3 regions of the Nocardiopsis sp. NPDC006832 genome follow, and region 3 is predicted to be linked to each of the others. Evidence: riboswitches for the same ligand, from Rfam matches in the RefSeq annotation. Region 3 holds a riboswitch; each other region holds the start of a gene.

Region 1 (9,391 bases), on a different contig from region 3:
CAGCACCTTGCCCACGATGGTGAACTTGCGCGTGCCCATGGCGTGCGCGGCCTCGACGACGCCCCGATCCACCTCGCGCAGCGCGGTCTCCACCAGGCGCGCGAAGAACGGGATGGCGCCGATGCTGAGCGGCACGATGGCGGCGGTCGGGCCGAGCGTGGTGCCCACCAGGAAGCGGGTCAGCGTCAGCACCGCCACCATCAACACGATGAACGGCAGCGAACGGCCGATGTTGACGATGGCGCTGAGCACCGCGCGCGCGGCCGGGGCCGGGATGAGGCCGCCCTTGTCGGTGGCCACGAGCAGCACGCCGAGGGGCAGACCGAACAGGACGCTGAAGACCGTGGCCCACCACACCATGTAGACGGTGTCCATGGTTCCCAGCCACAGGCTCGGCCACATGTTCGGCCAGTCCTGGACGAAGTCGGTGATCGCGGTCACCGCGTTGCCCTCCTGGGCCAGGTAGAGGATCTCGTTGGTGATCACTTTCCGGCCTCCTCGACCAGCAGGCCGTTCTCGGACAGGTAGGTCAGTGCCTCACGACGACGGCTTCCACGCATGTCGACGCTGAGCCGGCCCACGGACTGACCGGCGACCTGCTCCACACCGCCACCGAGGATGTTGACGTCCACGTCGAACCGACGGGTCAGTTCGGACATGAACGGTTCGTCGAAGGAACGCGGGTAGGTGATGAACACCGTCTCCGGCCCCCCGTGCTCCGGCAGCGGGAACAGCGAACGCGCCAGCAGCGAACCGGGGGTCCCGATCAGGTCCAGGACCCGGCCGGACTCACGGAACTCGCCGTCCTCCATGATCGCGGCGGAGTCACAGATCCGCTTGATCACGTCCATCTCGTGCGTGATGAGCAGGATGGTCAGGCCGAGTTCGTCGCGCAGTCGGCGCAGCAGCGCGAGGATGGACTCGGTGGTGACCGGGTCCAGGGCGGAGGTCGCCTCGTCGCTCAGCAACACCTTGGGGTCGGAGGCCAGGGCGCGGGCGATGCCCACGCGCTGCTTCTGGCCGCCGGAGAGCTGGGAGGGGTAGGCGCGGGCCTTGTCGCCCAAGCCGACCAGTTCCAGGAGTTCACCGACCCGGGTGGCGCGCGCGGCGCGGGACATCCCCGTGACCTCCAGCGGGAAGCCGACGTTGCCGGCGACCGTACGCGAGGAGAGCAGGGCGAAGTGCTGGTGCACCATGCCGATGTGGCGTCGGGCCTCGCGCAGGCGGGCGCCGCGCAGCGAGGTGAGTTCCTCGTCCCCGACGCGGACGGTGCCACCGTCTGGGCGTTCCAGGAGGTTCACCGAGCGCAGGAGGGTGCTCTTACCCGCACCGCTTTGGCCCACGACCCCGTAGATCTCGCCGGACTCGACGTGCAGATCGACCCCCTTCAGGGCTTCGATCCGACGTTTCTTCAACCTGTAGGTCTTGTGGAGACCCACTGCGTCAATCACGGTTTTCCCATCGACGTCTGGCGGTGGTGTCACGGCTCCCACGCGCGTGGGGGCGCGGAAGGAGACCGGACTCAGCGTGGGGGTCGACGCCCGCATCCGAGCGTACGAAGCGCGCGGTGGGCGAGCGGCGGCGACGCGCCGGAGCGGCGGTCGGAGGGCGCGGTGGCGCCGAACGGGGCGGGTTCTCGCCCTCGGACTCAGGAACGACGGGACGGACGACAGCGACCACCGGGCAGAGGTACGCACCGCCGGGTGGTGTCCGCCAAGGTGACGGGGGTCGTTTCGTAGTGTTCAGGAGCCATCACGGCACCAACTCAACCATCTCGGATGCCTCGATTCGGCAAAATCCTTGACCCGAATATGGTTATTTAGACCACACCTACGGCTTTGTTGGGGGATGTGATCACCTCGTCCCTCCCGAAGACCCGTGAGAATGCTTAGACTCATTACCGTCCCGTGACCTTTCCCCCTTCGAGCGGGGTGAGTGCGGCGCGGCCCGCGAAGACGACGTGCCCCGCGCCCCGTCCGGGAAAGACGAGCATCTGCGTCCACAGCGTCCCCGTGCCCGCTATGGGGTCCGTGTGTGGGCACGAGGAGCGACCACACCTTGCAGTCAGACGATCCGAGCCGAGTGGCCGACCACGCCGACTTCTGGGCGCCCGATCCTCCCGTCCGCACCTGGCGGGAGCTGATCGCCGACTGCGCGCGCCCGTTTCCGACGGTCGTGCGCACGAACCCGACCCCGGGCCGCACCGCGGCGGTGGTCCTGTCGCTGTTGGCAGCCCTCGCCCTGCCCGCGCCCGCCTTGGCCGCGCCGGTCCCCCGGGACAACGAGGACATGGGCACCCTGGAATCGCGCGCCGAGACCCTCACCGAGGAGTACAACGGCGAACTCCGGGACATGGAGAACGTGATGGAGGAGGCCGACCGCGCCCAGTCGCGCGCCGACTCCACCCGCGAGGACGTGGAGGCCGCCCGTGGGCAGGTCCGTTCCCTGGCGGTGGCGACCTACACCAGCGGCGGAATCGACCCCTCCATGTCGCTGTTCGTCGAGGCCGAGCCCGACGAGGTCATCGAGCGCGCGGTCGTCATCGACTACCTGTCCACCAGCAACCAGGACAAGATCGACCAGCTGGACCAGGCCCTGTCCCGGGACGAGGTCGCCCAAGAGAACGCCGAGGATCGCTTGGCCGAGGCCGAGGCCGACATGGACGAGCTGGAGGATCGTCGCATGGACGTCCGCCGGCTCATCGCCGACCACCCGGAGCAGCCCATGCGACCGCCGGACAACATCACTCCGCGCACCGAGCAGATGCGCGACCTGGGCATCGAGATCTTCGGGCGCGGGTCGGAAGTGGGCGGTGTCGGCTGCTACCGCGCGGTGGGCGGCTGGGTCGTGGGTGAGCACCCCAAGGGCCGGGCCTGCGACTTCATGGTGGACGGCAACGGTTCCATGCCCCCGGAGGACCAGGTCGAGCGCGGTTGGGACATCGCGAACTGGGCCCGGGACAACGCCGACGACCTCGGGGTCATGTACGTGATCTACCGCCAGCAGATCTGGGACGTGCGTCGAGGCGACACCGACTGGCGCCCGATGTCGGACCGCGGCAGCATCACCGAGAACCACTTCGACCACGTGCACATCTCGATGTTCTGATCCCCGGCGGGTGCGGCGAACACGACTTCCCCGCACCCGTCCTCTCGGGACCAAGGGCCGGAAAGGACGGCCCCTTTACCGGTGAAACGACTCGAAAAACCACACAGGATAATCACGATCAAGTCACGCCAAGGGTGACGTGTGGCTCGACCGGAACGAATCGATGACGATTCGCCCCGTTACCCCTGGCCCGCTACGCCGCTCCCCTTAAGGTCACGGTTAGGATGCTTGTCGTCCCGACCCCCGGTCGCCGTGGCCCGTCCCCTCGGCATCATCTCGGCGGTCGGAAAGAACCCCGCGCGCAGTCGGGGCATCCACTCACGACACGGGGAATTCCCGCTCCTCGCCGTACCGCACTCGCCCGCGGACCGGCGTTGGTCCCGGGCTCTCCTCCCCCACGGTCTCCCGTGCCGTCACCCACCCGGCGATCCGCCGGCGGCCGTCACGGGAAACTCGTGAGAACCCACCAATGGGCACACGCGTCCCAGAGAACACGGCCAACACTTCACCGGGCGAGGGGAGCCATGAGCGAAAACGGACCTTACAACCAGCCTCCGCAGAACCCCTATGGGGGCGGCACCGGCGGGCAGCCTGGCTACGGCCAGGGCCCCTACCAGGGCGGCCCCGGTCAGGACCAGGGCATGTACGCGGGTGGCCAGCCGCCCTACGGTGGCCCCGGCGGTCCGGGTGGACCCGGCGGATACCCCCCGCCCCCGCCGCCCCAGAGCGGTGGTGGCGGCGGCAAGGCCGGCCTTTGGGTGGTCATCGGCGGCGGCGCGATCATCGTGGTGCTCGTCATCGCCGTGATCGTCATGCTCGTCACGCGTGACACCGGCGGCGAGGAGATCGCCACCGGTCCCGACACCACCCAGGGCACCGAGGAGACCGACGAGCCGGTCGACGACGACACCGAGGAGCCCGACTCCGGCGGCGGTGACGGGCCCGCCGGGGAGCCGCCCTACGCGCTGCCCATCGAGCCCTGCGACGCCATCACCGAGCAGGTCTCCACGGACTTCATCCTGCGGGACGACCCCAGCAAGAGCGTCTCCGACAACCGCGCCAGCTGCACCGCCACGGGTGACGCCCCCGAGGGCAACCCGGAGCGCGCCTACAGCAGCCTCTGGTTGGAGTACGCCACGCCCTACGCCGGCAGCGACTCCGTCGAGGGCGCCTCGTCGGACTACCAGGACTCCCTCGCCAACTACACCGGTGGTAGCGACTACTACCCGGAGGAGAACCTGGAGGAGGAGAAGGAGATCGACGGTCTCGGCGATGAGGCGCACCTCATCATCACCGAGAACATCATCCTCGACGACCCCGCCCCCACGGCGATCATGCTGGTCCGTTCGGCCAACATGAACATCGAGATCACCTACCAGGTCTCGGACTTCGAGGGCTCCGACCTGACGATGGTCGACGACGTCGAGGCCCTGCTCACCAACTCCGCCGAAGAGGCGATCGCCCTGCTCGGCGCCGAGTAGGAAATCACCGGCTCCTCCCCGGAAGAAACGACGAGAGGGGGCCGCGGCTTCGTGCCGCGGCCCCCTTTTCGTGCGTTCGGGGTGGGATCAGAGGTCGGCGCGCACCCGGCGGGCCGCCTCCACCATGTTGCGCAGCGCCTGCTCGGTCTCGGTGTAACCGCGCGTCTTCAGACCACAGTCGGGGTTGGCCCACAGGTTCGCGGCGTCCACGTGCGAGACCGCCAGTCGCAGCGAGGCCTCGATCTCCTCGACCGAGGGCACCCGCGGCGAGTGGATGTCGTACACGCCCGGACCGATCCCGCGCTTGTAACCGCGCTCGCCCAGGGCCTCCACGAGCTCCATGCGCGACCGGGCCGCCTCGACGCTGGTGACGTCGGCGTCCAACGCCTCGATCCCGTCGACGATCTGGTTGAACTCCGAGTAGCACATGTGCGTGTGGATGGTCGTGCTCGACGCGACCCCGGAGGTGGCCAGTCGGAACGAGTCGACCGCCCACTTCAGGTACGCCGCCCGCTGTTCCTCGCGCAGCGGAAGCAACTCGCGCAGAGCCGCCTCGTCGACCTGGATGTGCCGGATGCCGGCCCGCTCCAGGTCGGCGACCTCGTCGCGCAGCGCCAGACCCACCTGGCGGGCGGTCTCACCCAGCGGCTGGTCGATACGCACGAACGACCAGGCGAGCATGGTGACCGGACCGGTCAGCATGCCCTTGACCGGCTTGTCGGTGCGCGACTGGGCGTAGGTGATCCACTCCACCGTCATCGGCTCGGGACGCGAGACGTCCCCGAACAGGATCGGCGGGCGCACGCACCGCGAACCGTAGGACTGCACCCACCCGTTCTCGGTGGTGGCGTAGCCCTCCAGCTGTTCGGCGAAGTACTGGACCATGTCGTTGCGCTCGGGTTCGCCGTGCACCAGCACGTCCAGACCGATCTCCTCCTGGAGCGCGATGACCCGGTCGATCTCCGCGCGCAGGAGCGCCTTGTAGTCCTCGGTGGGCAGTTCGCCCCGCCGGTGCGCGGCGCGGGCGCGACGCAGCTCGGCGGTCTGCGGGAAGGAGCCGATGGTGGTCGTGGTCAGCGGTCGCAGGGCGGCCACGTCCCGATCCTGGGGACGCTCGTAGGCGTCCGGGCCGAGGGCGTCCAGGCGGGCGCGCACCCGGGCGTCGGTGAAGGACGCGTCCCGCGGCTCGGACGCGCCCTGGTAGTCGGCGTCGGCTCCCTCGGAGAGCACCCGACCGAGCAGCGCGACCTCCCTGGTCTTCTGCTCGGCGAAGGCCAGGGTGGAGCGCAGCTCGGGCGCCAGTGAGGTCTCGGCGTCCAGGTCGATGGGCACGTGCAGCAGCGAGCAGGAAGTGCTCACCGTGAGCTCGTCGGTCAGGGCCAGGAGGGTGCCCAGTTCGGCGACGGCGGCCGGCAGGTCGGTGCGCCAGACGTTGCGGCCGTCCACCACGCCCGCGACCAGGCGGGTGGAGCCCAGCCCCGAGACGGCGGTGAGGTCGGAGGCACCCTCGGAGTCGGTGACCAGGTCCAGGCCCACGGCCTCGACCGGAGAGTCCTTGAGCACGCGCAGGGCGGCGGCGCCGATGGAACCGAAGTAGGTGGACACCAGGAGCGAGGGACGCTCGGTGAGCGACCCCAGGCGCTGGTAGGCGCGCTCCAGGTGGCCGACGGCGGCGCGACCCTCGTCGGTGGCCAGGATCGGCTCGTCGAGCTGGACCTCGGTGACGCCCGCGGCCGACAGGTCGCTCAGGAGCTTGGCGTAGGCGTCCAGGAGCTGGTCGAGGAGCTCGATGGGCTCCCAGCCCTCGGGAGCGTCCTCGGCGGCCTTGGCCAGCAGCAGGAAGGTCAGCGGACCGACCAGGACCGGGCGGGTCTGGAAACCGGCCTCGGCGGCCTCACGGAACTCGGCGAGGGGCTTGTCGCCGACCAGGCGCGGGCGGGTGCTCGGGGAGAGTTCGGGGACCAGGTAGTGGTAGTTGGTGTCGAACCACTTGGTCATCTCCAGCGGCGGCGCGCCCTGCTCGCCGCGGGCGAGGGCGAAGTAGCGGCGCAGCTGCTCGTCCCGCTCCTCTGCCTGGGCCGGGGAGGTGAAACGGGCGGGCACGAGGTCGAACAGGACCGCTGTGTCCAACACCTGGTCGTAGTAGGAGAAGGTGTTCGACGGGATGTCGTCCACTCCGGCCTCGCGCAGTCGGGCGTAGACGCCCTTGCGCAGGTCGGCGGCGACGGCGTCGAGTTCGGCGGCCGTGGTGTTGCCCTTCCAGTAGGACTCACTGGCGCGCTTGAGTTCGCGGGCGGGGCCGATGCGCGGGTAACCGTGGACCGTGGAGCGCACGGACGGCCCGGAGGCCGCGGGGTTGCTGACCATGAAGCTTCTCTCCCTCGTCGAAAGCCGGGTACCGGCCACGAGAGCGGGGCGAGGAGCGCGGCACGACGAGGGGCTCACCCGGGGCGCACGTGCCTGACGACCTCGGCCCTCCCTCGGGGCGCGGGACCACCGGCGGCACAGGCGCACCACCGGGTGGAGGCAGGTCTTCGGACTCGTGGGCGTTTCCGACGTCGTGCGCCGGTCGTCCTAATGATCACCGCTTCCCGGTTTTCCGACTTTTCCGGTCGGATCACCAGTGCTTATGGCGACGCTCGTTCCCACATACCGCTGCGGGGCAGTCCCGGATTCGCACCGGGTTCCCTCTTTCGACACACTCCGACCGACCGGAGCGGGCTCCGGGAGTCGATGGTGGGAGTGTGTACCTTCCACGCCTGCAAGTATAGGGAGCACCCCCTTCGCCCCTGCACCCGGCGTGACCCCTTGGCCCGGAGCACACCAGCGAACCCATTTCGTGTGCCCGGCATCACACCCGATACCAGCGTTACGCGAAAGACCCCCGTCCTTTCGCGAACGTTCGTCTGACGATGAGCGTGGAGAGCCCCCAGGTGAAGCAGCAAGACGGTCCCAGCATGGCCCCCGACCGCCCCGTTCTCACGGCAGCGATCGCGATGGTCGTCCTCTTGGGACTGGTGCTGTCGGCGACACGACCACCGGGCCTGCCCGAGGACGGAGTCATCGAGAGCATCACACGGAACGTGGCGGTGGACACCGACGACGACCTTCCGGCGGAAGGTTCCGAGGAGGGGACGACCGTGGTGGACACGGCCGCGCTCCCCGGCACCGAGGAGGCCTCGGTCGACTACGAGGGCGACAGTGAGGTGGCCGTCGCCTACCCGGCCATCCCCAACGCCGACCCCCTCACCGACTTCCTGGACCGCACCCTGACCGACCAGGTGCACGCCTTCGACGCCGCCAACCCCGGCGCGGCCTCCTTCGAGGGCGAGTGGCGGTTGACCGCCGCCGGTGACGGGGTCGTGGGCGTGCGGATCACCACCACCGAGACCGACTCGGAGGAGACCCGCGTCGGTCACAGCACCTACTGGTACGAGACCGACGACGGCTCGGTGCACGGTTCCAGCGGCCTGCTCGCCGGACAGGACGAGCTGGCCGCGCTCAACGACCGCGTACTCGAAGAGGTCCCGGACACCGTGGCGGCGGTGTCCCTGTACCCGATCAGCGGCCTTTACGACTCCCTCGCGTTCAGCCCCGAGGGCGACCTGATCGTGGAGTTCGACGATGGACAGGTCGCGCCCACCTCCGAGGGTCGCGTCGGCGTCGTGATCGAACGCGACGAGGCCGAGGAACTGCTGTCGGAGTTCGGGGTGCGGGCGCGCGACGCCGCGACCAAGGGCGTCGAGGAGTTCACCGTGGCCGCGGCCCCCGAGGCGGAGAAGGATGGCACCGGCGTCGCCTCCCCCGGTGAGATCTCCCCCGTCGACGACGGGATCGACTGCACCGACCCCGAGACGCGCTGCGTGGCGCTGACCTACGACGACGGCCCCGGCGGCCGGACCTCGGAGCTGCTGGACACACTCGCCGAGCACGACGCCAAGGCGACCTTCTTCGTCACCGGCCACCCGGTGATGGAGGACCCGTTCACGGTGCGCCGCACCTACGCGGAGGGCCACGAACTGGCCAACCACACCCTGGCCCACCCCGACCTGGCCACGCTCGGCGCCGGAGGCGTGCGCGCGGACCTGGACCCGGTCCAGGCGCTGGTGTACCGGGAGACCGGATACACGATGGACCTGATGCGTCCGCCCTACGGTTCCACCAACGACACCGTCGCCCAGGTCACCGAGGAGATGGGCATGGCCCAGATCCTGTGGAGCGTGGACACCAACGACTGGAAGGACCGCAAGGCCGGTGTGGTCGCCGACCCATTACTTTATATTGCACCTTATTCTGGTGTAACTATGGGTGAAGAGTTCATGTTTAATGGAAAACATGTTCTTATCGTTTACGATGATTTAACTAAACAAGCGGCAGCATACCGTGAGCTATCATTATTATTACGTAGACCACCAGGTCGTGAAGCATATCCTGGGGACGTGTTCTACTTACACAGTAGATTATTAGAAAGAGCTGCAAAACTTAACGATGATCTTGGAGGCGGTTCAATTACTGCTTTACCAATCATTGAAACTCAAGCTGGCGATATCTCAGCATACGTTCCAACAAATGTTATCTCAATTACTGACGGACAAATATTCTTACAATCTGATTTATTCTTCTCAGGTGTTAGACCAGCGATTAATGCTGGGCAATCAGTATCTCGTGTTGGTGGTTCAGCTCAAATTAAAGCGATGAAAAAAGTTGCAGGAACATTACGTTTAGACTTAGCTTCATATCGTGAGTTAGAATCATTTGCGCAATTTGGTTCTGATTTAGATGAATTTACAGCTAAAAAATTA
Region 2 (10,662 bases), on a different contig from region 3:
AGCCCGGAACGGATCACGGGCAGCAAGCGATGAAAGCAAGCACGCACTGGATCGGCGGGAAGTGATGATCGGAACGGTAGCGTAGCAACACCTGCCACGCGAGCCCCAAACCGGACATCCTTTCAGTTTGTCAAACCGTTCCCATGTGGTGACCAGACCGTTTCCTTTCGGCGGGAAATCTGGTATCGAGTGTCATTCTTCGTGCCTCTTTGATGGCATTTTCAAAGGGCCTACCTTTGACCTGACCGGCGGGGGCGGTCTCTTCCCCTCCCACCCCCGCACTTCATGTCAGCCCACCGAGAGCAACGGCTCCGGTGCGGTCCTCAGCCGACCCGCCAGGCGTTCGGACCACTGACCCTTGTCGGTGCCCAACGCGACCTCTCCCAACCGCAGGAGTTGGACGTCGCTCGTGCCGGCCGGCGCGAAGATGTGGTGGGCGTCGCGCAGGTACCGCTCGACGGGGCTGTCGGTGTACAGACCGCGGGCCGCGTGGACCTCCATGGCGTTGCGCGCGGTGTCCAGCGCGTACTCCACGTTGACGAGCTTGGCGTTGATCAGCTCGTGATCGCAGGGCAGACCCTGGTCCAGCAACGACACCGCGTGGTAGAGCGACAGCGTCGCCACCATCAACCGGGACTGCATCTGGCCCAGCTTGAGCTTGACCGCCGGGACCTCGGCCAGCGGCTTGCCGTAGCGATGCTGTCGGCGGGCATAGGCGCTGGTCTCCTCGACCAGGGCGCGGTGGATGCCCAGGGCCACCGCGGCCAGGTTGGCCCTCCCGTACAGGACGCTGGACGAGTAGGCCACCGACAGCCCATCACCCTCCGAACCCAGCATGTTGGCGGCCGGAATCCGGCAGTCCTCGAAGCGCAGTTCACCGAAGCTGAAGCCGTGCAACCCCATCGTGCCCTCGTGCCGGCCCAGGGAGAAACCGGGGCGGTCCGACTCGACCAGGAACGCCGACAGGCCCTTCGATCCGGGGCCGGTCCGGGCCACCACGCCGTGCAGGTCACCGACGTGGCTGTTGCCCACGAACACCTTCTGCCCGTTGAGCACGTACTCGTCACCGTCGCGCACCGCGCTGGTGGTCATCCCGAGGACGTGCCCGCCGGAGCCGTACTCGGTGACCGCGATCGTGGGCATGCAACGGCCCGCGGCCACCTCGGGCAGCCAGGTCGAACGCTGTGCCTCGTCGCCGAAGTGCACGATCTTGGCGACCCCCAGCTGGGAGGCCTGGACCATGGCGCCCATCGCCCCACTGACCCTGGAGAGTTCCTCGATGATGATGGTCTTGGCCAGGTGTCCGAGTCCCATCCCGCCGTAGCCTCGGTCCACGGTCGCCCCGAGCCAGCCCTGCTCGGCGATCAGCCGGGAGAGGCCCTTGTCGACGCGACGGCGTCGCTCCATCTCGGGGACCCGGGGTTCCACCTCCCGCCGTGCGAACCCGCGTACTTCCTCCCGCAGCGTCCGGTGCCGCTCAGCACCGAAGTAATGTTCCACGTCGCTCCCCTCCGCGCCAGGAACTTCCTGGTCGCACCCGGTTTCGACGCGGGCGACGCGACTTCGTTCGGGTTCTGGCCTCCTCCGGTCAGCGCGTTACCGGAACCGGCCAGGAACCCGGGCACCCTCCTCGGGCACGCGAACGGCCCGGGGCGCGCGCCCGCCCCGGGCCGTGGAGGGAGAGGTCTCTCCCGGGAAGAGGATCTAGTCCCAGTCCAGGCCGCCACCCGTCTGGTACTCGATCACTCGGGTCTCGAAGAAGTTCTTCTCCTTCTGGAGGTCCATCATCTCCGACATCCACGGGAACGGGTTCTCCGTCTCACCGAAGATGGGCTGCAGGCCGATCTGCTCGGCGCGCCGGTCGGTGATGAAGTGCATGTACTTCTCGCACAGCTCGGAGTTCAACCCCAGCACACCGCGCGGCATGGTCTCGCGGCCGTAGGAGACCTCCAGCTCGCAGGCGTCGATCAGCATCTGCCGGACCTCGGCCTGGAACTCCTCGCTCCACAGGTGCGGGTTCTCGATCTTGATCTGGTTGATCACGTCGATGCCGAAGTTCAGGTGGATCGACTCGTCGCGCAGGATGTACTGGTACTGCTCGGCGATACCGACCATCTTGTTGCGGCGGCCCAGCGACAGGATCTGCGCGAAGCCGGTGTAGAACCACATGCCCTCGAAGATCACGTAGAACGCGACCAGGTCCCGCAGGAACGCCTGGTCGGCCTCGGGCGTGCCGGTGCGGAACTCCGGGTCCTCAAGGTTCTGGGTGTACTTGAGCGCCCAGGCGTCCTTGGCCGTGATGGACGGGACCTCGCGGTACATGTTGAAGAGCTCGCCCTCGTCCAGGCCCAGGCTCTCGCAGATGTACTGGAAGGTGTGGGTGTGCACGGCCTCCTCGAAGGCCTGGCGCAGCAGGTACTGGCGGCACTCCGGGTTGGTCAGTTGGCGGTACACGGCCAGGACGATGTTGTTGGCGACCAGGGACTCCGCGGTGGCGAAGAAACCGAGGTTGCGCTTGAGCATGAGGCGCTCGTCGTCGGTCAGCCCGTCCTTGGACTTCCACAGCGCGATGTCGGCCTGCATGGCGACCTCGGTGGGCATCCAGTGGTTGTTGCACCCCGACAGGTACTTCTCCCACGCCCACGTGTACTTGAGGGGCAGCAGCTGGTTCACGTCGGCGCGGGCGTTGATCATCGCCTTGTCGTCGACGTTCACGCGCTCGGCGTCACGCTGGATCTCACCGAGACCGGTGGAGGCGGCGTTGTTCTCGGAAACCGCGGTCATGCTCGTGTTCCGTTCTCCGGTCGTACCGGGTCGTCTACGGGAGTGGAGGGGCGAGGAGGGGCCGGCGGGGGTCGCCCGCCGGCCCCGGGCGTTCCTACTGGCAGGCCTCGCACTCGGGGTCATCGATGCTGCACGCCTGGTCCTCGATGATCTCGAACTCGTCCTCGGGCTCCGTGGGCTCGGTGACCGGGGCCGGGGCCGGGCGGGGGCTCGCTGCCGGACTCGGGGTCGCGGCCGGGCTCGGGCTCGGGCTCGGGGTCGCGACGGGGCTCGGCGCGGCGGCCGGCGTCGGGGTGGCCGACACGGCGTTCAGGCGGCCGTCGGTGCCCTTCAGCGTGCTCTTCTCCACGTGGGTGGCGCTCTGCGAACGCAGGTAGTACGTGGTCTTGAGCCCGGAGCGCCAAGCGCGACGGTACAGGGTGTCCAGCTTCTTACCACTGGGCGCGGCCATGTACAGGTTCAGCGACTGGGCCTGGTCGATCCACTTCTGACGGCGCGAACCCGCGTCCACCAGCCAGGTCGGGTCGACCTCGAACGCGGTGGCGTACAGCGCCTTGAGGTCGTCCGGGACCCGGTCGATCTCACCGAGGCTGCCGTCGTGCATCTTCAGCGCGGACACCATCTCGTCGTCCCACAGGCCCCGCTCCTTGAGGTCGCGGACCAGGTAGTCGTTGACGACGGTGAAGTCACCGGACATGTTCGACTTGACGAACAGGTTCCGGTAGACCGGCTCGATCGACTGGTTCACACCGGTGATGTTGGCGATGGTCGCGGTGGGCGCGATCGCCATGACGTTGGAGTTGCGCATCCCGGTGGTCTTGACGCGCTCGCGCAGTGAGTCCCAGTCCAGGGTCTCGCCGCGGTCCATCTCCAGGGCACCGTCGCGGGAGTCGGCCAGCAGCCTCAGGGAGTCGATCGGCAGGATGCCGCGGCTCCACAGCGAACCGTCGAAGCTCTCGTAGGAGCCGCGCTCGGCGGCCAGCTCCATGGAGGCCTCGATGGCGTAGTAGCTGATCAGCTCCATGCTCTCGTCGGCGAAGTTCACCGCGCCCTCGGAGGCGAAGGGCGTGCGGATCTTGAACAGGGCGTCCTGGAAGCCCATGAGACCCAGACCCACGGGGCGGTGACGCATGTTCGCGCGACGCGCCTCGGGGATCGTGTAGAAGTTCACGTCGATGACGTTGTCGAGCATGCGCACGGCGGTGCGGACGGTACGACGCAGACGCTCGACGTCGACGCCGTCCGGGCCCACGTGCTGGGGCAGGTTCACCGAACCGAGGTTGCAGACCGCGACCTCGTCCTTGTTCGTGTTCAGCGTGATCTCGGTGCACAGGTTGGAGGAGTGCACCACGCCGTTGTGCTGCTGCGGCGAACGCAGGTTGGACGGGTCCTTGAAGGTGATCCACGGGTGGCCGGTCTCGAACAGCATGGTGAGCATGCGGCGCCACAGGTCCACGGCGGGCATCTTCTTGGAGACCTTGATACGACCGGCCTCGGCCTCGGCCTCGTACTTCTCGTAGGCCTCGACGAAGTCCTTGCCGTACTTGTCGTGCAGGTCCGGGACCTCGTCCGGCGAGAACAGGGTCCAGGTGCCCTGCTCCTCCACACGCTGCATGAACAGGTCCGGAACCCAGTTCGCGGTGTTCATGTCGTGGGTGCGGCGGCGCTCGTCACCGGTGTTCTTGCGAAGGTCGAGGAATTCCTCGATGTCGATGTGCCAGGTCTCCAGGTAGGCGCAGACCGCGCCCTTGCGCTTGCCGCCCTGGTTGACCGCGACCGCGGTGTCGTTGGCGATCTTCAGGAACGGGACGACGCCCTGGCTCTTGCCGTTGGTGCCCTTGATGTGGGAACCCAGGCCGCGGACCGGGGTCCAGTCGTTGCCCAGACCGCCCGAGTACTTGGACAGCATGGCGTTGTTGCTGATGCCGTGGAAGATGTCCTGCAGGTCGTCGCCGACCGTGGTCAGGAAGCAGGACGACAGCTGCGCGCGCACCGTGCCCGCGTTGAACAGGGTGGGCGTGGAGGCCATGAAGTCGAACGAGCTCAGCAGCTCGTAGAACTCGATCGCGCGGGCCTCACGGTCGTCCTCGTTGAGGGCCAGACCCATCGCGACGCGCATGAAGAACGCCTGCGGCAGCTCGTAGCGGACCTCGTCGCTGTGCAGGAAGTAGCGGTCGTACAGGGTCTGGATGCCGAGGAAGGTGAACTGCTCGTCGCGCTCGGGGTGCAGGGCCTTGCCCAGACGCCCCAGGTCGAACCGGGCGAGGGCGGGGTCGAGCTGCCCGAGGTCGATGCCACGACCGACGTAGGCGGCCAGGTAGCCCGCGTAGCCCTCGGCCATGTCGGCCTGGGTGGCGGTCTCGGGAGCGCCGCCGATGAAGCTCAGGGCCTCGGTGCGGAGCTTGTCCAGCAGCAGGCGAGCGGCCACGTAGGAGTAGTTCGGGTCGACCTCGACGAAGCTGCGGGCGGCCATGACGACGCCGAGCTCGACCTCGGCGTCGGCGATGCCCGGGTAGAACCCGCGACGCGCCTCGGTCAGGACCTTCTCCGCCGAAACGCCGGAGAGCCGTGCACAGGCCTCGGCCACGACATGCTCGATCCGGTCGACGGCGGCGGGACGACCGCCCTCGTTGTTCGGTCCGGGCCGAACGGATGCGGGCACGGCCTCGACGTCAAGGGTCATACAGCGGCTCCAACCTCGGTAAAAGAGTCCCGGTGGGGGTGCGGGGGCACAAGTGACAAGCGTGCGGCTCACAACGATGGATCGCCGCACCGGATGCGTGCGATCCATCGTCGGGTCGCGGCGACTCTCCCTCGAAGCCCCGACGTTGTACACACCTGGGGGTGTGTGCCGATGGCAGGTTTTCGGACTCGTGGGCGCCCTACCGAGCCGTCGCTTCCCGGGACCTTTCGGGGGTTCCCGGTGCGCGTGACGACCTTCGTTCCCACTCACCGCTGCGGGGCAGTCCCGGACTCGCACCGGGTTCCCTCTCGCGTCACCGGCCCCTTGCGAGCCCGGTGAACCACCAGCGGGACAGATACTACATCTAGGGGATGGCGGCTTGGAACACCGCAAGATGATGGCGTGTCGCTGATTTCTCAGATTCTTCGACGATCGTCGAACACGCCTCCCGGGCGTGGTATGAAAGCGCCGGAACGGGGCTGCGCGACGGTATCGGGAGGGGTCCCCGAAGGGGGCGCGTCACAGCCTAGGACGTTCCCGGGACGAACGCACCCGGCACCTCGCCCGGGTGTCCGCCACGGCACCTCTGGGCAGGGTAGGAAACCTCACTCGCGGCCGGCCGATCCCGGTCTGTCGGTGCTCGACCCGCGCCGCCGCCCCACCCCGAAACCCGCCACCACGGGACACGCGCGGGACGACCGAACCGGAGGCCGCCCGCTCCGATCGCCTACGATCTCGTCGGATCGCGCGGTCACTCCTGGTCGAGAAGGAGGTCCAGATCATCCTCCGCCAGCCCGAGGTCGGCCCTGATCCGAAATCGGATCCGCAGGAGTTCGAGGAACAGATCCCGATCGCACGGACTTTGTGGGCGCCCGGCGTGTCGTCGGGCGCCCACGGTGGCCCACCGTTCGGCGCCCTCCAGGTCGTCGTGGGCGTACAACGCCTCGGTGACGTGGATGTGGGTGGGCAATCCGACCGGTTCACCGGTCTCCAGCCGCTTGAGGTGCCCCTCGGCCTGCTGCCGCTCGTCCAGTTGCAACAGGGCGCCGGCGCTGAGGGCGTGCGCGTCGACCACGGTGGGGCCACCATCGTCTATGGCCCGCTGATAGGCGGAACAGGCGCGTTCGAACTCCTGGGCGATCTCCCACTGTTCTCCGGCGCGTACGAACAGCTCCGCCCGCGTGACCTCGCTACCGGCGTCGACGCTGTTGGCCAGGTCCAGTAGTCGGGCGGCGGTCCGGCCGTGTTCACCGGATCGGACGGCGTGGAATTCCAACCGGTCGAGTTCTGCCGTCGTCACGTGGGTCAACCGCATCGCCCCATCCCAACTCGCTCTCCCCACCCACCGATCAGGGCCTGGCACGCTCCAAGGCCTGCCAGAACCCCTGGCGCAGTCCATCTCGGACCTCGTCGCGCAGCAGGTGGTCGATCGGGAGCGAGGATCCCTGGAGCAGACGAGCCTCCAGGTCCGAGGGCATCCGGGGCCTGCGGGCGAGGACGGCCTCCACCCAAAGGACCGGCGCCTCGCGTGCGATCGACTCCGCGAAGTCGTTCCCTTCCTTGTGCGCGATGTGCACCGCATCATCAACGGTATGCGCGCCGAGCCCCGTCTGTTGGGCATATCCAGGACTGTGAGTGGATTCCTGGTAACCGCCGGGGCCGAATCGGCCGTCGTACTCGGGACCAGTAGGTCGCCGTTCCCCGAAACGGGGCGCGGCGCCACCGCTGTGCGCGGTGTCAGTTGCCGTACTGGTCCCATAGGTAGGGTTTGTGTCCGCCCCACCTCCGAACCCCTGCTCCTCGCCGTGTCCGCCACCGAACCTGGGGTCGGGGGCGGGAGGGTTTCTATGGGGTGGAGCCTGTTGCGGGTCGGGCGCGAACGAGGCCTGTGGACCGGTGCCCGCCCCGAAGGCGGGCTGTGGTCCCGTATTGGAGAAGGCCTGTTGTGGGCCCGTTCCGGCGAAGCCCTGTGGACCGCCTCCGGCCGCCTGGGCGGGTCCGGGTCTGGCCGGCAGCCCGTACCCTCCGTCCGCTCCACGCGGCGCCGGATGGGCGCCCGTGTGGGGGCCGACGTACCCGGCCTGCCCGTTCTGACCGGCGCCCGGGTAGACCCCGTTGCCGTTCACCGCCTGTCCCCCCGAGGGGAAACCGTTGGCGTCGATCGCTCCGGGAGGGGCGTTCTCGCCCGAGGGGCCGGCGAGGTGGTCGCCGCGCTGTTGGGCCAGCGAGCGACGCATCGCGCGCAACTGTTCCATGGCGCTGCCCTGTGGAACGGGCTGGCCACCGGTGCCGGCGAACATCGCTTCGAGTCCACCCGTGGAGGGCGTGGCCGGTTCGACCATGCCGTTCCGGGGCCCGGAGGCCACCGGGTGGGGGGACTGTTCGGCGGGGGCCTGGGAGCGTCCGTTGGCGAAGGGCGTGGTCGTCTTCGCCGCGTTCTCCTGGGTGGATCCACCACCGGAGAGCAGGTTGACGTGCGGGCGCAGGTGACCGGCGCCGATCTCGATCAGGTCGTCGCACTCCTGGCGCAGCGCCCGAGAGATGGTCCAGTTGCCCTCCACCGAGATGTGCACGACGGTGACGCGCACACCCAGGTCCTGGACGTCGGCGACCACGGGGGCCATGTCCTCGTCACCGCTCACCAGGACGGCGTCGCAGAGGACACCGGTGCGGGCCAAGGTGGTCAGGTCGCGTTGGACGTAGCCCTCCACGCCCTCGCGGCGGCCGGGCCGGATCTTCGCCGCTCTGAACTTGATGCCGGGGATGTCGGCGATGCCGTCCTGTTCCTGGGCCCTCCGGTCGTCGGCGACCGCCTCGTACCAGTAGCAACGCAGGAGCGGCAGGCCGGTGCGATCCCGTGCGACCTCGTTGAGGAACTGGACGAGACCGGAGTAGTCCCAGGCGACGGAGTCCCGGTTCCGGGTTCCGTGCACGGCCATCGCGCCGTCGGCGAGAAGGTATCCCGCGTCGACGAACAACGCGCAACGGTCCACGTGACACCGCCCCCTTCCCTGTCGATCTCTGGGGCCATATCCATGACCGGGGCACAGCCTAGCCAAGTCTGTCTGATTTTGCGTGCCGCCTTTGAATACTCCCCGTCAATACATTGCTACACACAGGAGGCCTTCCCGGTCGGCGCGGGCCCTTCGGTCGCCCTGTGCACACGATGAACTCCGCACCGATGTTCGACTCAGGTGCGCATCGGGGCCGTGAGCACGATCGCGCCCATCAACAAGGCGTCCTGTCCGGAGGAGATTCGGATTTCCGATTCGCGTCCGAGCCGCGCGTCGAATCGGACCACATCCGTCCCGAACGTCATCGGGTCGCCATCCGAGCCTCGCGCGGAGCTCACGAAGACGTTGCCGGCGTCACCGCCGCCTTCGCGTGGATCGAGCGGGACGCCGTCCAAGAGCACACGGTCCCCGCCCAGATCGGCGTCACCCTCCCAGGCCACCACGTCGAACGTGGCCGGGACCGACGCCGGCAGCAGTCCCGAAACCGGGAACCGCGCGCCGACCTCGTCCTGGAAGACCGCCGAGGTCTCGTCCAGAACCATGGCCTGCCGGTGCCCCTCCACCGAGGGGTCCTCCAGGATCACCACCAGGCTCCACCCCGCGTACGCCCCCCGACCTTCGGTCGCGGGAACGTCACCGACCCACCACTGGCCACCGCCGGCTGAACGCACCAGCTCGGTGACCTCGGCGAACGCCTGGTAGGCGGGGTAGGCCGGCAGCTCGGCGGAACGAACGTCGGCGGCCGTGACCGTCGTGTAGGAGGCCATGCCCGGCCCCTTGATCCGAGCGGTCGGAGCGCTCGGGTCGCCCGCCGCGGAGAAGTACAGTCCGGCCCAGCGCACGGATCCGCCCGCGGGGAGTTCCCAGGTCGCGGCGCTGGACGAAGTCGTCGTGGGGTCCCGGTCGTCGTCCAGGGGCCCCATCACCCAGTTGTCGTTGTCGAGACGCTCACCGGAGCGGTCGCGGGCCTGCGCGCACTCGCCCGGCTCCTCGTCCTCCTCCGGTTCCTCTTCATAACCGTCCTCTGGCGCCTCGGGTCCTTCGGTCTCCTCCGGGGTCTCGGGGGCCTCGGGCGCCTCGGGGGTCTCGGTACCGGATTCCCCGCCGTCCGACCCTTCGTTTCCGGGAAGCCCGGGGACCCCCGGAAGATCGTGATCGAATTCCTGTTCTTCGCCGCCGATCTCCCCTCCCTCCCCGAGGAGATCATCGAGCGCACCCTCCCCCTCCGTCCCAGGGGTCCCGGTGTCCGCGGGAGGGCGACGAAGATCGGCGTCGTCCGCACCCGGCTCGGAGTCGGGGTCGACATCGGTCTCCGCGTCGGGTGACCGCTCGGGCGGGGCCAGGGGGTTGTCGTCCCCGCTCCCCGGCACCCGCGGACGCTCCCACCACGGCCAGGGCCACGGGTTCTTCGGGTTCTCCGGCTGCTCGGGTTCGATGCAGGTCATCAGGGTGTTGCCCACGCTCTCGGAGCGCACCTGACCGGCCGTGGCGTATCTGGCCGGGATTCCCTCCGAGGACACGCCACGCTCACCGGTCGCGGTGTAGCGCACCTCTCCGGAGGAGACCGCCACGTCGGCGGGAACGTCCACGTCGGCGTCGGGCGCCACTCGGACATCCAGGAAGTGGGTGCTGCTCTCACCGGCGGCCATGTCCGACCGCACGCATTCACCACCGCCGCCACCGGCGGAACAGCCCCAGTCACCGTGACCGACCGACAACGGGATCGCTCTGCCCGCACCACCCGAGGAGACCATCTCCACACCGGGGGGCAGGGTGATCTCGGCGACCACGTCCTCGGTGGTGTCCGCGCCGGTGTTGAGCACGTCCAGGACCATGATCCCGTCGCCACCGGGCACGAGGGAGCCGACGGGGTCGATGCCCACGGCGAACTCCGGCCACTCCGCGGGTGCCTCGGGTACCTCGGGCTCTTCGGGTGCCGGTTCGGGTTCCGGTTCGGGCTCTGGTTCCGGTTCCGGTTCGGGGACGGGTTCCGGCTCACTCGGAGGCGGGGGCGGATCGGGCGACTCGGCCGCGGGTACGTCCGCGGGGGGCACCGGCGCGGGAACGGGCTCCTCCGGCGCAGGCGGATCGGCGGGCGGTGTGTCCGGGTCATCCGAGTCCGCGGCCGGGGGCGGTGGGTCCTCCGCGGGGGCGTCGATCGGCGGAGCCGCCGCCGTCGGG
Region 3 (10,662 bases):
GTAGACACCACCCGTGGACATGGCCACGGTGATGGCCTCGGGTGAGCGTTCGCTGGTACCGAGTGTGCCCGGCAGGATCGTGTGGATCGCTCCGCCACCCGCGCCGGGGAACCATTCCGCCCGGTGGGGGTGCTCCCACAAGGCCCTGACCAGGCTGAAGCTGTCGCCACCGTCGGTGGAGCGGAACAACGCGTGCGGTTCCACGCCGGCGTAGACGGTGTCGGCGTCGTCGGTGAACGCGAACTGCCAGGCGCGGGTGAGTGAGGCCTCGGTGTCCTCGGGGAAGCGGATCGGCGCTTCGGCGGGTTCGGTCCAGGTCGTGCCGAGGTCGTCGCTGTGCCAGACACTGGGCCCGAAATGCCAGCTCTCGGTACCGGCGAGCAGGCGTCCCGAATGCGGGTTGACGCCGACGGAGTACACCGGGCTCATCCCGGCGTCGTTGGCCTCGTCGAGTCGGTGCGGACCGTCCAGCTCCCACGTGCGCCGATCCTCGCTGCGCGCGGTGAACAGCCCCTTGCGTGTGCCTATGAGCAGGAGATATGTCATGTGGAGCTCCGTAGTGTGATGGAGATCTCCACTGTCGCACAGGGCTCCGACAATCCGGAGGCGCCGGCCGGAGGGAGGTCATCGGAAAGTGAAGAACAGGTGTCCGGTACGTGCCGATAGGCGACCGATCGCGCCGTGTGGAGGGTTTCCGGACGTCTCGGAAAGTTAATAGTTAGGATCCCGAACGGTTTACCCTCGATGTTTTATACGAGGTTTCGGGGAGCTCACGGGAAAAGGGCGCCCCTGAGAGGCATAACTTCCGTCAGGGGGGAACCCTTTCCGGGCAGGGGTTCCCCGGTCAGCGGAAGGCGGTTGCCACTCCCATGCCTCTTTGCAATAAAATCCCGGGCCAACCGGTGGTTACCCGAAGCTCCCCCAGGCCCACGGTCGCCGGTCGTATCCCACCACTTCAACAGCCCGGACGATTTCCCGCTCTCTCGGACTCGCGGTTCGTTTCGGGACCACTGTCCCTATGGACGGTCCCGCGTACCAAGAAGCACCGAGTTCCCATCGATAGGGTCGCCTCATGCAACACCCCCCGGACACGCTCCACGCGCGCAAACGACGTAAGGCGCGGGCCACGATCGTGTCAGCCGCCTTCCAACTCTTCTCCGAACACGGATTCGACAACGTGACCGTCGCGGCCATCGCCGAGCGGGCCGAGGTCGGCCGTACCACCTTCTTCCGGTACTTCGGCGACAAGCAGCAGGTCCTCTTCGCCGACGACGCCGCCGAGGTGGACCACATGTGCGCCTATGTTCGGGACAAGTCCGGGCGCTCGCCCGGCACCGACCTCGCCGCGGCGATCGGCCTGATCCGGGAGGCCGGCGCGGTCGCCCGGCCCTACGCGTCACTGTCCCCGGCGCACTCGGCGGTGTTGGTCCGCCTGCTCCGGGAGAGCGTGGACCTGCGTTCCCGTTACCTGCTCACCCGGCAGCAACGGGCGCTCCGTCTCGCCGGAGCCCTGGTCGAGGCGGGAACGGAGGAGAGCACCGCGGTCCTGGCCGCGCACACCGCCATGGCCTGCGAACTGACCGCCATGAAGCTCGCCGACAGCCCGGACGCCTTCCCGCACCGCATGGACGAGGCACACCGGATGCTCCGCACCTTGGGGAGCTGAGCCGCCGGAGGGCCATCGCCTCAGACGTGGTGCCCGCGCACCAGACCGGTGAGCCGACGACCGAAGGACACGACACCACCGGCCGCCATGCCCACGGCGCTCATACCCCGGCCCACCGTGCGCATGGCGGCGTTCACCCGATCCAACGGGTGGTCGGGGACCGGGAACACACCGTGACCGGTACCGGACAACCCGTTCCGACCTGTGGGGCTGGTGGGCGTCGGTCTTCTCGGCCAGGATGGGGCGCTGTGAGCGGCACATACAACACCTCCCATGGCCAGAACCGAGGCGTCCACATCCAGGCGGGCGTGGTCCATGCCTCCATGGACCTCCGCCAGAGCACCGCGAAGGCCATCCGGATCGTCCCCCAGCGCGAGACCACTCTCTTTCAGAACCGAAACGACGAACTGGCCGCGCTCGACGCCCACCTCGACCACGCCCTGGAGTCCGAACAGAGCCTGCTGCTCAACCTGGTCGGACCGCCCGGCATCGGCAAGACCACCACCGCGCTCACCTGGATCCTGCGGAACCGCCGCCGTTTCGGCCACGCCCAGCTCGCCGCGGCCTGCGGCGGAGACCCCGGCGAGGGTCAGGGGCGCGGTATCGAGGAACTGTGCGACCAGTACCTGCACGCGGTCGGGGTGGATACCGACGCCCCCGGACTCGGCACCTTCCAGGGCAAGCTCAACCGGTTCCACCAGGAGATCGCCGAACAGCCCGTGGTGGTGCTCCTCGACGACGTGCGCACCGCCGCCCAGGTACAGCCGTTCCTGTCCGACCTGGCGGGCATGGTGGTGGTCGTCACCAGCCGCGAACCCGTGCCCGGGCTGGCCCAACGCCGACCCGTGGTCGTACCCCTGGGCCCCCTCGCGGACGAAGCCGTCGCCGCGCTGCTTCAGGACCTGATCGCAGACGAACGCCCGGCCCGTGAACCCGAGGCCTTCGCCCGGCTGGTCCGACTGTGCGCCGGGGTGCCGCTGCTGGCCGGCCACACCGGTGGACTGCTCAGCGACGAATCCAGGCTCGCCATCGCCGACCTGGTCTCCCGGATGGAGGACGCCGGCCGACTGGCCCACCTGGAGGAGGCCGCCCGGACCGCCACCCGCCCGGCCGCCGTCTTCGACGTGTTCTACCGGGAGCTCGCCTCCGACGCCCGACTGCTGTACCGGGCCCTGGGAGCGCACCCCACCCGGGACTTCGATCGTTGGCTCGCCCGGGCGGTCTTCCCCGGAGACACCGACAAGGGCGACCAGGTCTTGGACGTGCTCCTGCGCCGCGGTCTGGTCAAGGTGGACCGGGCGGGCCGCTACGTCATGGAGGACCTCACCTACGAACACGCGCGGCTGGTCGCCGAGCGCGAGGAGCCGGCCGAACGCCGCGAGGTCCACCGACGCTTCGCCGACTACTACCTGTACGGTGCCGTCGCCGCGGACCGGGTGCGCACCGACCGCTGGCGGGTCAGTGATCTCTACGAGGCACAGGCGCCCTGCTCCCTGCCGGACTTCCGGTCCACCGAGCACGAGGCCGACGCGGTGGGCTTCGACGCCTGGCTCGAACGCCGGCGCCACGTCCGTGAACGCAGTGCCCGACATGGTGCGGGCGTTCCGAGCCCCGACGAGTGGTTCGAGGCGAACATGGACGCCATCCTGGCCTTCGTCCACCGCTCCGGACGGATCTGGCGGGGCACCCGCCCGGCAGCCGGATACGCCGGCGTCATGGCCGAGGCCACCAACGGCTACTTCACCGCCAACGGGCGTGTCGACGAGCGGCTCACCCTGCTGGCCCTGGCCGAACGCGACGCCGAGGGGAACGACGACGCCCTGGCCCGGGTCCTGGCCCAGCGCGGCGAGGCGATGCTCGGGCAGGGACGCCTGGCCGAGGCGCGCACGTACCTGGAACGCTCCTTGGCGGCCGCTCGCGGTCGTGGGGCGGACCCGCGCGGCCAAGGGGCGGCCCTGGAGTGGCTGGGGATCCTGGAGCGCCGTGAGGGCGACGCCGGAGCCGCCCGCGCCCTCCTGGAGGAATCGTTGCCGCTGCTCGACCACACCCGCCCTAAGGCGCTCGGGCTGCACCACATGCACATGGGCGACGTGGCGCTTCTGGCCGAGGAGCCTCGACGGGCCCTGGAGTGCTACCGGACTTCGCTGTCGTTCTTCCGCGAGCACGCCGCCACCCGGAGACGGGACCAGGCCAACGAGGGCAAGCTCCTCGTCAACCAGGCCCGCATCATCGCAGAGGAGCACCCCGACCAGGCGATCGGATTGTTGGAGGAGGCCCTGGACCGTTTCGTGTCCGCCAACCGCGCCTACCAGGTCGGCAAGGTCCTGGAGCGCCTCGGCGACCTCGGTCGGGGATCGGGGGAGCGGTGGGAACGGGCGGTGGAGGTCTTCGAGCTGGTCGGTGCCGCCGCTGCCGCCGGCCGTGTTCGGGACAAGATCGACGGCCGGGCCTGAACGGACCCGGCCGCGCCAGGTCAGTCGAAGAGTTCGTCGGCGTCGGTGATGCGGGACTTGAAGGCCTTGTCCAGCCAGTCATCGAGCCGGCCGATGTCGTCGCACTCCTCGATGCGTCGCCGTGAGTCGAGACTGATGGTCGCCGAGGTGGCTTCCAGGAAACGGATCAGCGTTTCCTGCTTGCCTTCCGCACGGGCTTCTTCGCGGCCTTCTTGACGACCCTCTTCACGGCCTTGGCCGACGTACTTGCGGGCGAAGTCGCTCTGCCACTCGTAGGTACCGGTCGCCATCAGGTCCTCCCACATTTTCCGTGCCGCAGCGTTCAGCTTCGACTCTGGAGCAGGCGTACCTGGAGCTCGTGTTCGAATCCGGGCATGACAGGAAACTACAGAAAGTGACCGGCCCGTGTCCGGTAAAACGGAGAACTCAGCCCTTGGCCGTCTCGAAGGGGATCGTGAGGGTTCGTTCCTCGGAAACTCGCAGGTGGAGCGGGGCGAGGGCGGCGAGCATCTTCGGAGCGGGTGCGTGGCCGGAGGTGACCAGACGTTCGGCGAGCACACCGGTGACCAGGCCGGGGTCGTCGACGGGGCCGGTGAAGCGAACCCGCAGGAGCGACCCGTCGCGAGTGCGCAGCCGGACCTCCTCGGCCGAGTACACGGCGGTGAGCAGGGCGCCGGGGCGGTGCGCGAACACCGTCTCGGACCACAGGCGTTCGTCGGCGGGCAACGCCTCTTCGGCGATGGTGAGGACGTCGGCCGCCGCGGCGAGTCGGTGGTCCATCTCGGCGTCGGAGCAGACGAGGACACCACCGGATTTCGGCGCCGGGCTGCGATACACGGCGAGACCGTCGTCGGTGGGCCGTACCCGGACCCAGAGGGAGGTCGGCTCCGGGCTCTGGACCTCGGGCTTCGGTGGTGCCATGAGGCGGGGCCGGCCGGGCGGGGGAGTGGCGCCCATGAGGCGGTAGGCCTCGGCGCGGATGAGGTCGAGGGCCCGACCCGGGGCGGAACTCACCCAGGTGAGGGCGGTCTCATGGGTGAGTTCGCGTAGTTTCTCGGCCTGCTCGAACTGGGGCACGAGGGTGGCGTGGGGATCGAGCGGGTGGGCGACCTCGTAGAGCCGTCCCAGGGCGGAGTCCGGGTCGACGGAGTCCCGGCCGTCGGAGCTGAGGAGGACGGGCCGGCCGAGGGCGGCGGCGTAGACGCTCACGGATCCGTGGTCGGAGAGCACGAGGTCGGCGGCGATGACGGCGGCCCGCCAGCCCTCGTGGGGTGGGATCAGGAGGAGGCCGGAACGGAGGGCCTCGTCCTGCCAGATTCTGATCTGGCGCGGCCCGTGGGAGGACCAGACGTTCGGGTGCAGGACGAGCGCGACCCGGTAGTGGTCGTAGGGAAGCCGGGCGAGCAATTCGGTGATGACGCCCGGGTGGCTTCCGTAGAGGGATTCGTCGTTCCAAGTGGAATTGACGGTGATGAGTTTCTGGCCGTGGCGTAGGCCGAGGGCCTTTCGGTAGGTGAGTCGGTGGGGCACTCCGGCGAGCAGCCGGTCGTAGCAGGGATCACCGGAGAGGAAGGCGAGCGGGAGCGCGTCGGGGCAGCCTTGGGCGAGGCGGTCGAACTGTTCGCCGTGCGAGAGGGCGATGGAGCTGGGGACCAGCCGTCCCTGGTGTTTGAGGGTGTCGTCGGAGAGCCCGAAGACCTCCTGACTTCTGACTCCTGACTCCTGACTCCTGACTCCTGACTCCTGCGACCATTTTTTATTATAACCGTTGCCATGGGGAATGCGCAGGATTTTTGTTTTTAATTCATGAAGGTCGTCCCCGAGGCTCGCGGTGATCGCGAGATCGAATTCCGTTTCCTTCGCCTTTTCCCAGGAGATGTGCCGGATCTGCGTTTCTCGGAGGTATTCGTCGAGACCGTTGGCGAAGACACCGCCGGTGGTCCGGGTGCAGTAGAGCTGCACGCGCGGGTCGTACAGGGCCGGAAGCACGTCGGCGATGCGGGTGGCGGCGGTGAGGCTGTGGATCACCAGGAGAACGTGCAGGTCGGCGCGGGCGGTGCGCCACGCGGGGGTGAGGGCGAGGGGTCTGCCGGCGGGGGTGTCGTCCTTGGCGGTCACAAGTCGCAGAGCCTACCGGGCGCGAGTGGGGTGACACCAAGTACCGGGTCGAGGGGTCTGGATTTATTAGGACGTCCAACTATATGGTGGCCCCACCGCGGAGCGGGGAAGCCGGTGCGAGTCCGGCGCGGTCCCGCCACTGTGACCGGGGGAACTCCTCGGAAGTCAGGTCACCGCCCGCGGCCAAGGAACCGTGTGATCCACGAGGATGGAGCGAACACGTATGGTCAGCGAGCTGACGCATTTCGTGCAGGGCGAGAAGGTCCACGGCCGGTCGGGCGTCTTCGGCGACGTCTACGATCCCAACACCGGAAGGGTCCAGGCGCGGGTGCCGCTCGCGGACCGGACCGAGACCGAGCAGATCATCACCGACGCCGAGCGGGCACAGGTCGAATGGGGTTCCTGGAGCCCGCAGCGCAGGGCCCGGGTCCTGCTCCGCTTCCTGCAACTGGTCGAGGACGAGCGGGCGAACATCGCCAAGGCCCTGTCCGCCGAACACGGCAAGACCATCGCCGACGCCCACGGTGACCTGCAACGGGGCCTGGAAGTGGTGGAGTTCGCCGCCGGCATTCCGCACCTGTCCAAGGGCGAGTTCACCGACAACGCCGGCACCGGCATCGACGTGCACTCCCTGCGCCAACCCCTGGGCGTGGTCGCGGGCATCACCCCGTTCAACTTCCCCGCCATGATCCCGCTGTGGAAGGCCGCGCCCGCGCTGGCCTGCGGTAACGCCTTCGTGCTCAAACCGTCCGAGCGCGACCCCTCCGTGCCGTTGATGTTGGCGGAACTGTTCGTCGAGGCCGGGCTGCCCCCGGGTGTGTTCAACGTGGTCAACGGTGGCAAGGAGGCCGTGGACACCCTGCTCACCGACCCGCGGATCGCCGCCGTCGGGTTCGTGGGCTCCACCCCCATCGCGCAATACGTGTACTCCACGGCCACCGCCCACGGTAAGCGCGCCCAGTGCTTCGGCGGCGCCAAGAACCACATGATCGTCATGCCCGACGCCGACCTGGACCAGGTCACGGATGCCCTGATCGGAGCCGGATACGGGTCGGCCGGTGAACGCTGCATGGCGATCTCCGTCGCGGTCCCGGTGGGTGAGGAGACCGCCGACGCGCTGGTCGCCAAGCTCAAGGACCGCATCGCGGGGCTCCGGGTGGGTGCCTCCGACGACCCCGACGCGGACTTCGGCCCGTTGGTCTCGCGGGAAGCCCTCCAACGGGTCGACGAATACGTCGCGTTGGGCGTGGAGGAGGGTGCCGACCTGGTCGTGGACGGTCGCGGCCACACCGTGCCCGGCCACGAGGAGGGCTTCTTCGCCGGTCCGTCGCTGTTCGACCGGGTCACCCCCGACATGCGGATCCACCAGGAGGAGATCTTCGGACCCGTGCTGTCGGTGGTGCGCGCCGCCGACTACGAGGAGGCCCTGCGTCTGCCCAGCGAACACGAGTACGGCAACGGAGTCGCCATCTTCACCCGTGACGGGGACACCGCTCGTGACTTCTCGCACCGGGTGAACACCGGAATGGTCGGCGTGAACGTGCCCATCCCGGTGCCGATCGCCTACCACACCTTCGGTGGCTGGAAGCGGTCCGGCTTCGGCGACCTCAACCAGCACGGACCGGACTCGATCCGTTTCTACACCCGGACCAAGACGGTCACCTCGCGTTGGCCCTCCGGGGTCAAGGAGGGCGCGGAGTTCACGATTCCGGTCGTGCGATGAACGCCGCCCTCACCGACGAACAGCGCGCCCTCACCGAGACCGCCCGCGCGTTCGCCGACGAACACCTCGCACCGCACGCCGTCGAGTGGGACCAGGCCAGGCACTTTCCCGTCGACGTGCTCCGCAAGGCCGCCGAACTCGGTATGGGCGGTCTCTACGTCTCCGAGGAGTTCGGGGGCACCGGCTTGACCAGGATGGACGGTGTCCTCGCCTTCGAGGCGCTGGCCACCGGCTGTCCGTCCGTGGCCGGGTACCTGTCGATCCACAACATGGTCGCCTGGATGATCGACCGCTACGGCGACGACGCCCAGCGCGTCCGGTGGCTGCCGAACCTGTGCACCATGCAGGCCCTGGGCAGCTACTGCCTGACCGAACCCGAAGCCGGTTCCGACGCCGCGTCCCTCACCACCCGGGCGGTCCGCGACGGCGACCACTACGTTCTGTCCGGCACCAAACAGTTCATCTCCGGGGCGGGCGCCTCCGAGGTGTACGTGGTCATGGCCCGCACCGGCGGCGACGGGGCCACCGGCGTCTCCGCGTTCATCGTGCACCGCGACGACCCCGGGCTGTCCTTCGGGGCCGACGAGGCGAAGATGGGCTGGAACGCCCAACCCACCCGACAGGTCCTCTTGGACGGGGTTCGCCTGCCCGCCGACCGGAGGTTGGGCGCGGAGGGCGACGGGTTCCGTATCGCCATGAACGGCCTCAACGGCGGCCGTCTCGGCATCGCCGCCTGCTCACTGGGCGGCGCCCGGCGAGCCCTGGAGGACACCGTGTCCTATCTGGGTGACCGTGAGGCCTTCGGGGTCCCCCTCATCAACGCCCAGGCGCTGCGTTTCCGGTTGGCGGAGATGGCCACCGAACTGGAGGCCGCGCGCTCCCTACTGTGGCGGGCCGCCGCGGCCCTGGACGCCGGTGACGCCGACGCCGCGCACCTGTGCGCCATGGCCAAGCGGTTCGCCACGGAGGCCGGCTACACCGTCGCCGACCACGCCCTCCAATTGCACGGGGGGTACGGCTACCTCGCCGAATACGGAATTGAGAAGATCGTGCGCGACCTGAGGGTGCACCGAATCCTGGAAGGAACCAACGAGATCATGAGCCTGATCATCGCTCGCGGACTGACCGGGGCCGCCTGATGTCCAACGCCATTGAAGACACGGTGCTCCTGCGCGTCGACAAGGGGCTGGCCCACGCCACCCTCAACCGGCCACGCGCCATCAACGCCCTCGACCACGACATGGTCCGGACGCTCGCCGACACACTCGACTCCTGGGAGAAGGACGAGTCCGTCTCCGTGGTGCTCGTCGACGGCGCCGGCGACCGCGGCCTGTGCGCGGGCGGCGACATCCGCGCCATCCGCTCCAGTGCCATCGACGGCGACGACGGAGCCGCCCGCTTCTGGCGGGACGAGTACCACCTCAACGCCCATATCGCCCGCTACACCAAGCCCTACGTCGCCTTCATGGACGGCGTCGTCATGGGCGGCGGTGTCGGGGTGTCCGCGCATGGCGGAGTCCGTGTGGTCACCGAGCGCTCCAAGGTGGGCATGCCGGAGACCACCATCGGGTTCGTCCCGGACGTGGGCGGCACCTTCCTGTTGTCGCGGGCGCCGGGGGAGACCGGTACCCACCTGGCGCTGACCGGCACGCCGATCGGGGCCGCCGACGCCCTGTACGTCGGCCTGGCCGACCACTTCGTGCCCTCCGAACGGCTGCCCGAGCTGACCGCCGCGCTCGCCGGCCCGGACTCACAGAGCGCGGTCACCGAGGCGGTGGGTCGGTTCGCGGAGATCGCCCCGGCGGGCACCCTCGCCGACCGCCGCTCGTGGATCGACTCCTGCTACTCCGCCGACACCGCCGAGGAGATCGTCGAACGGCTGCGCGCCCACGGGGACCCCGAGGCGGCCAAGGCGGCCGACACCATCGAGGGCAAGTCGCCGACCTCGGTGAAGACCACCCTGTCCGCGCTGCGCCGCGCCCGGGCCCTGGGCTCGCTGGAGGAGGTCCTGGAACAGGAGTACCGGGTCTCCTGCGCCACGCTGACCTGGCCGGACCTGGTGGAGGGCATCCGGGCGCAGGTCATCGACAAGGACCGTTCGCCGAAGTGGTCCCCGGCCACTCTGGCGGAGGTCGACGCGGCCGTCGTCGAGTCGGCGTTCGCGCCCGCGCCGGACGGTCCACTCGGTCTGAAGGACCCCGGAGGCCGCGTATGAGCGCCGTCGCCTTCGTGGGACTGGGCAACATGGGCGGCCCGATGGCCGCCAACCTGGTGGCCGCCGGGCACGAGGTGATCGGGTTCGACCTGGTCCCCGACGCCCTGACCCGTGCCGAGCGGAGCGGGGTCCGGGTCGCCTCATCGGCCGCCGAGGCGGTGTCCAGGGTCGACGTGGTCATCACGATGCTGCCGGGCGGGCGCCACCTGCTCGACGCCTACCGAGGCACCGAAGGGGCCGACGGTGGGCTGCTGGCCGCCGCCCGCCCCGGCACGCTCTTCGTGGACTGCTCCACGGTGGACGTCGCCGACGCCCGTGCGGCCAACGCGGCCGCCGTCGAGGCGGGGCATCGGGCAGTGGACGCCCCCGTCTCCGGGGGCGTGTCCGGTGCCGAGGCCGGGACCCTCACGTTCATGGTGGGGGCCGAGGCGGAGGACCTACCCGGTGCCGAACCGTTGCTGTCGGCGATGGCCGGGCGGGTCGTGCA

What was found. A riboswitch is a leader RNA that binds a small molecule or an ion and turns the genes downstream of it on or off. The one in region 3 is predicted to bind cobalamin.
Region 1: it holds a riboswitch for cobalamin, as region 3 does, so the genes downstream of both, metE (5-methyltetrahydropteroyltriglutamate--homocysteine S-methyltransferase) here and ABZ717_RS07840 (CoA-acylating methylmalonate-semialdehyde dehydrogenase) in region 3, are expected to answer to the same signal.
Region 2: it holds a riboswitch for cobalamin, as region 3 does, so the genes downstream of both, ABZ717_RS20590 (ribonucleoside-diphosphate reductase subunit alpha) here and ABZ717_RS07840 (CoA-acylating methylmalonate-semialdehyde dehydrogenase) in region 3, are expected to answer to the same signal.

The regions. Positions count from the first base shown of each region.
Region 1 is NZ_JBEYLC010000106.1:160-9,550, reverse strand. Features, by position in the region: gene ABZ717_RS27645 (methionine ABC transporter permease) at 1-483, opposite strand, end outside; gene ABZ717_RS27640 (ATP-binding cassette domain-containing protein) at 483-1,439, opposite strand; gene ABZ717_RS27635 (hypothetical protein) at 2,059-3,108, shown strand; gene ABZ717_RS27630 (DUF3558 domain-containing protein) at 3,633-4,589, shown strand; gene metE (5-methyltetrahydropteroyltriglutamate--homocysteine S-methyltransferase) at 4,677-6,956, opposite strand; cobalamin riboswitch at 7,097-7,320, opposite strand; partial or broken gene ABZ717_RS27620 (polysaccharide deacetylase family protein) at 7,547-9,391, shown strand, end outside.
Region 2 is NZ_JBEYLC010000047.1:746-11,407, forward strand. Features, by position in the region: gene ABZ717_RS20580 (acyl-CoA dehydrogenase family protein) at 289-1,500, opposite strand; gene ABZ717_RS20585 (ribonucleotide-diphosphate reductase subunit beta) at 1,705-2,784, opposite strand; gene ABZ717_RS20590 (ribonucleoside-diphosphate reductase subunit alpha) at 2,879-5,467, opposite strand; cobalamin riboswitch at 5,623-5,827, opposite strand; gene ABZ717_RS20595 (hypothetical protein) at 6,219-6,782, opposite strand; gene ABZ717_RS20600 (NYN domain-containing protein) at 6,817-8,460, opposite strand; gene ABZ717_RS20605 (sigma-70 family RNA polymerase sigma factor) at 8,658-10,662, opposite strand, start outside.
Region 3 is NZ_JBEYLC010000011.1:7,119-17,780, reverse strand. Features, by position in the region: gene ABZ717_RS07870 (exo-alpha-sialidase) at 1-546, opposite strand, end outside; gene ABZ717_RS07865 (TetR family transcriptional regulator) at 1,073-1,666, shown strand; gene ABZ717_RS07860 (hypothetical protein) at 1,687-1,857, opposite strand; gene ABZ717_RS07855 (hypothetical protein) at 1,915-4,119, shown strand; gene ABZ717_RS07850 (hypothetical protein) at 4,140-4,409, opposite strand; gene ABZ717_RS07845 (hypothetical protein) at 4,546-6,237, opposite strand; cobalamin riboswitch at 6,308-6,433, shown strand; gene ABZ717_RS07840 (CoA-acylating methylmalonate-semialdehyde dehydrogenase) at 6,461-7,960, shown strand; gene ABZ717_RS07835 (acyl-CoA dehydrogenase family protein) at 7,957-9,099, shown strand; gene ABZ717_RS07830 (enoyl-CoA hydratase/isomerase family protein) at 9,099-10,175, shown strand; gene mmsB (3-hydroxyisobutyrate dehydrogenase) at 10,172-10,662, shown strand, end outside.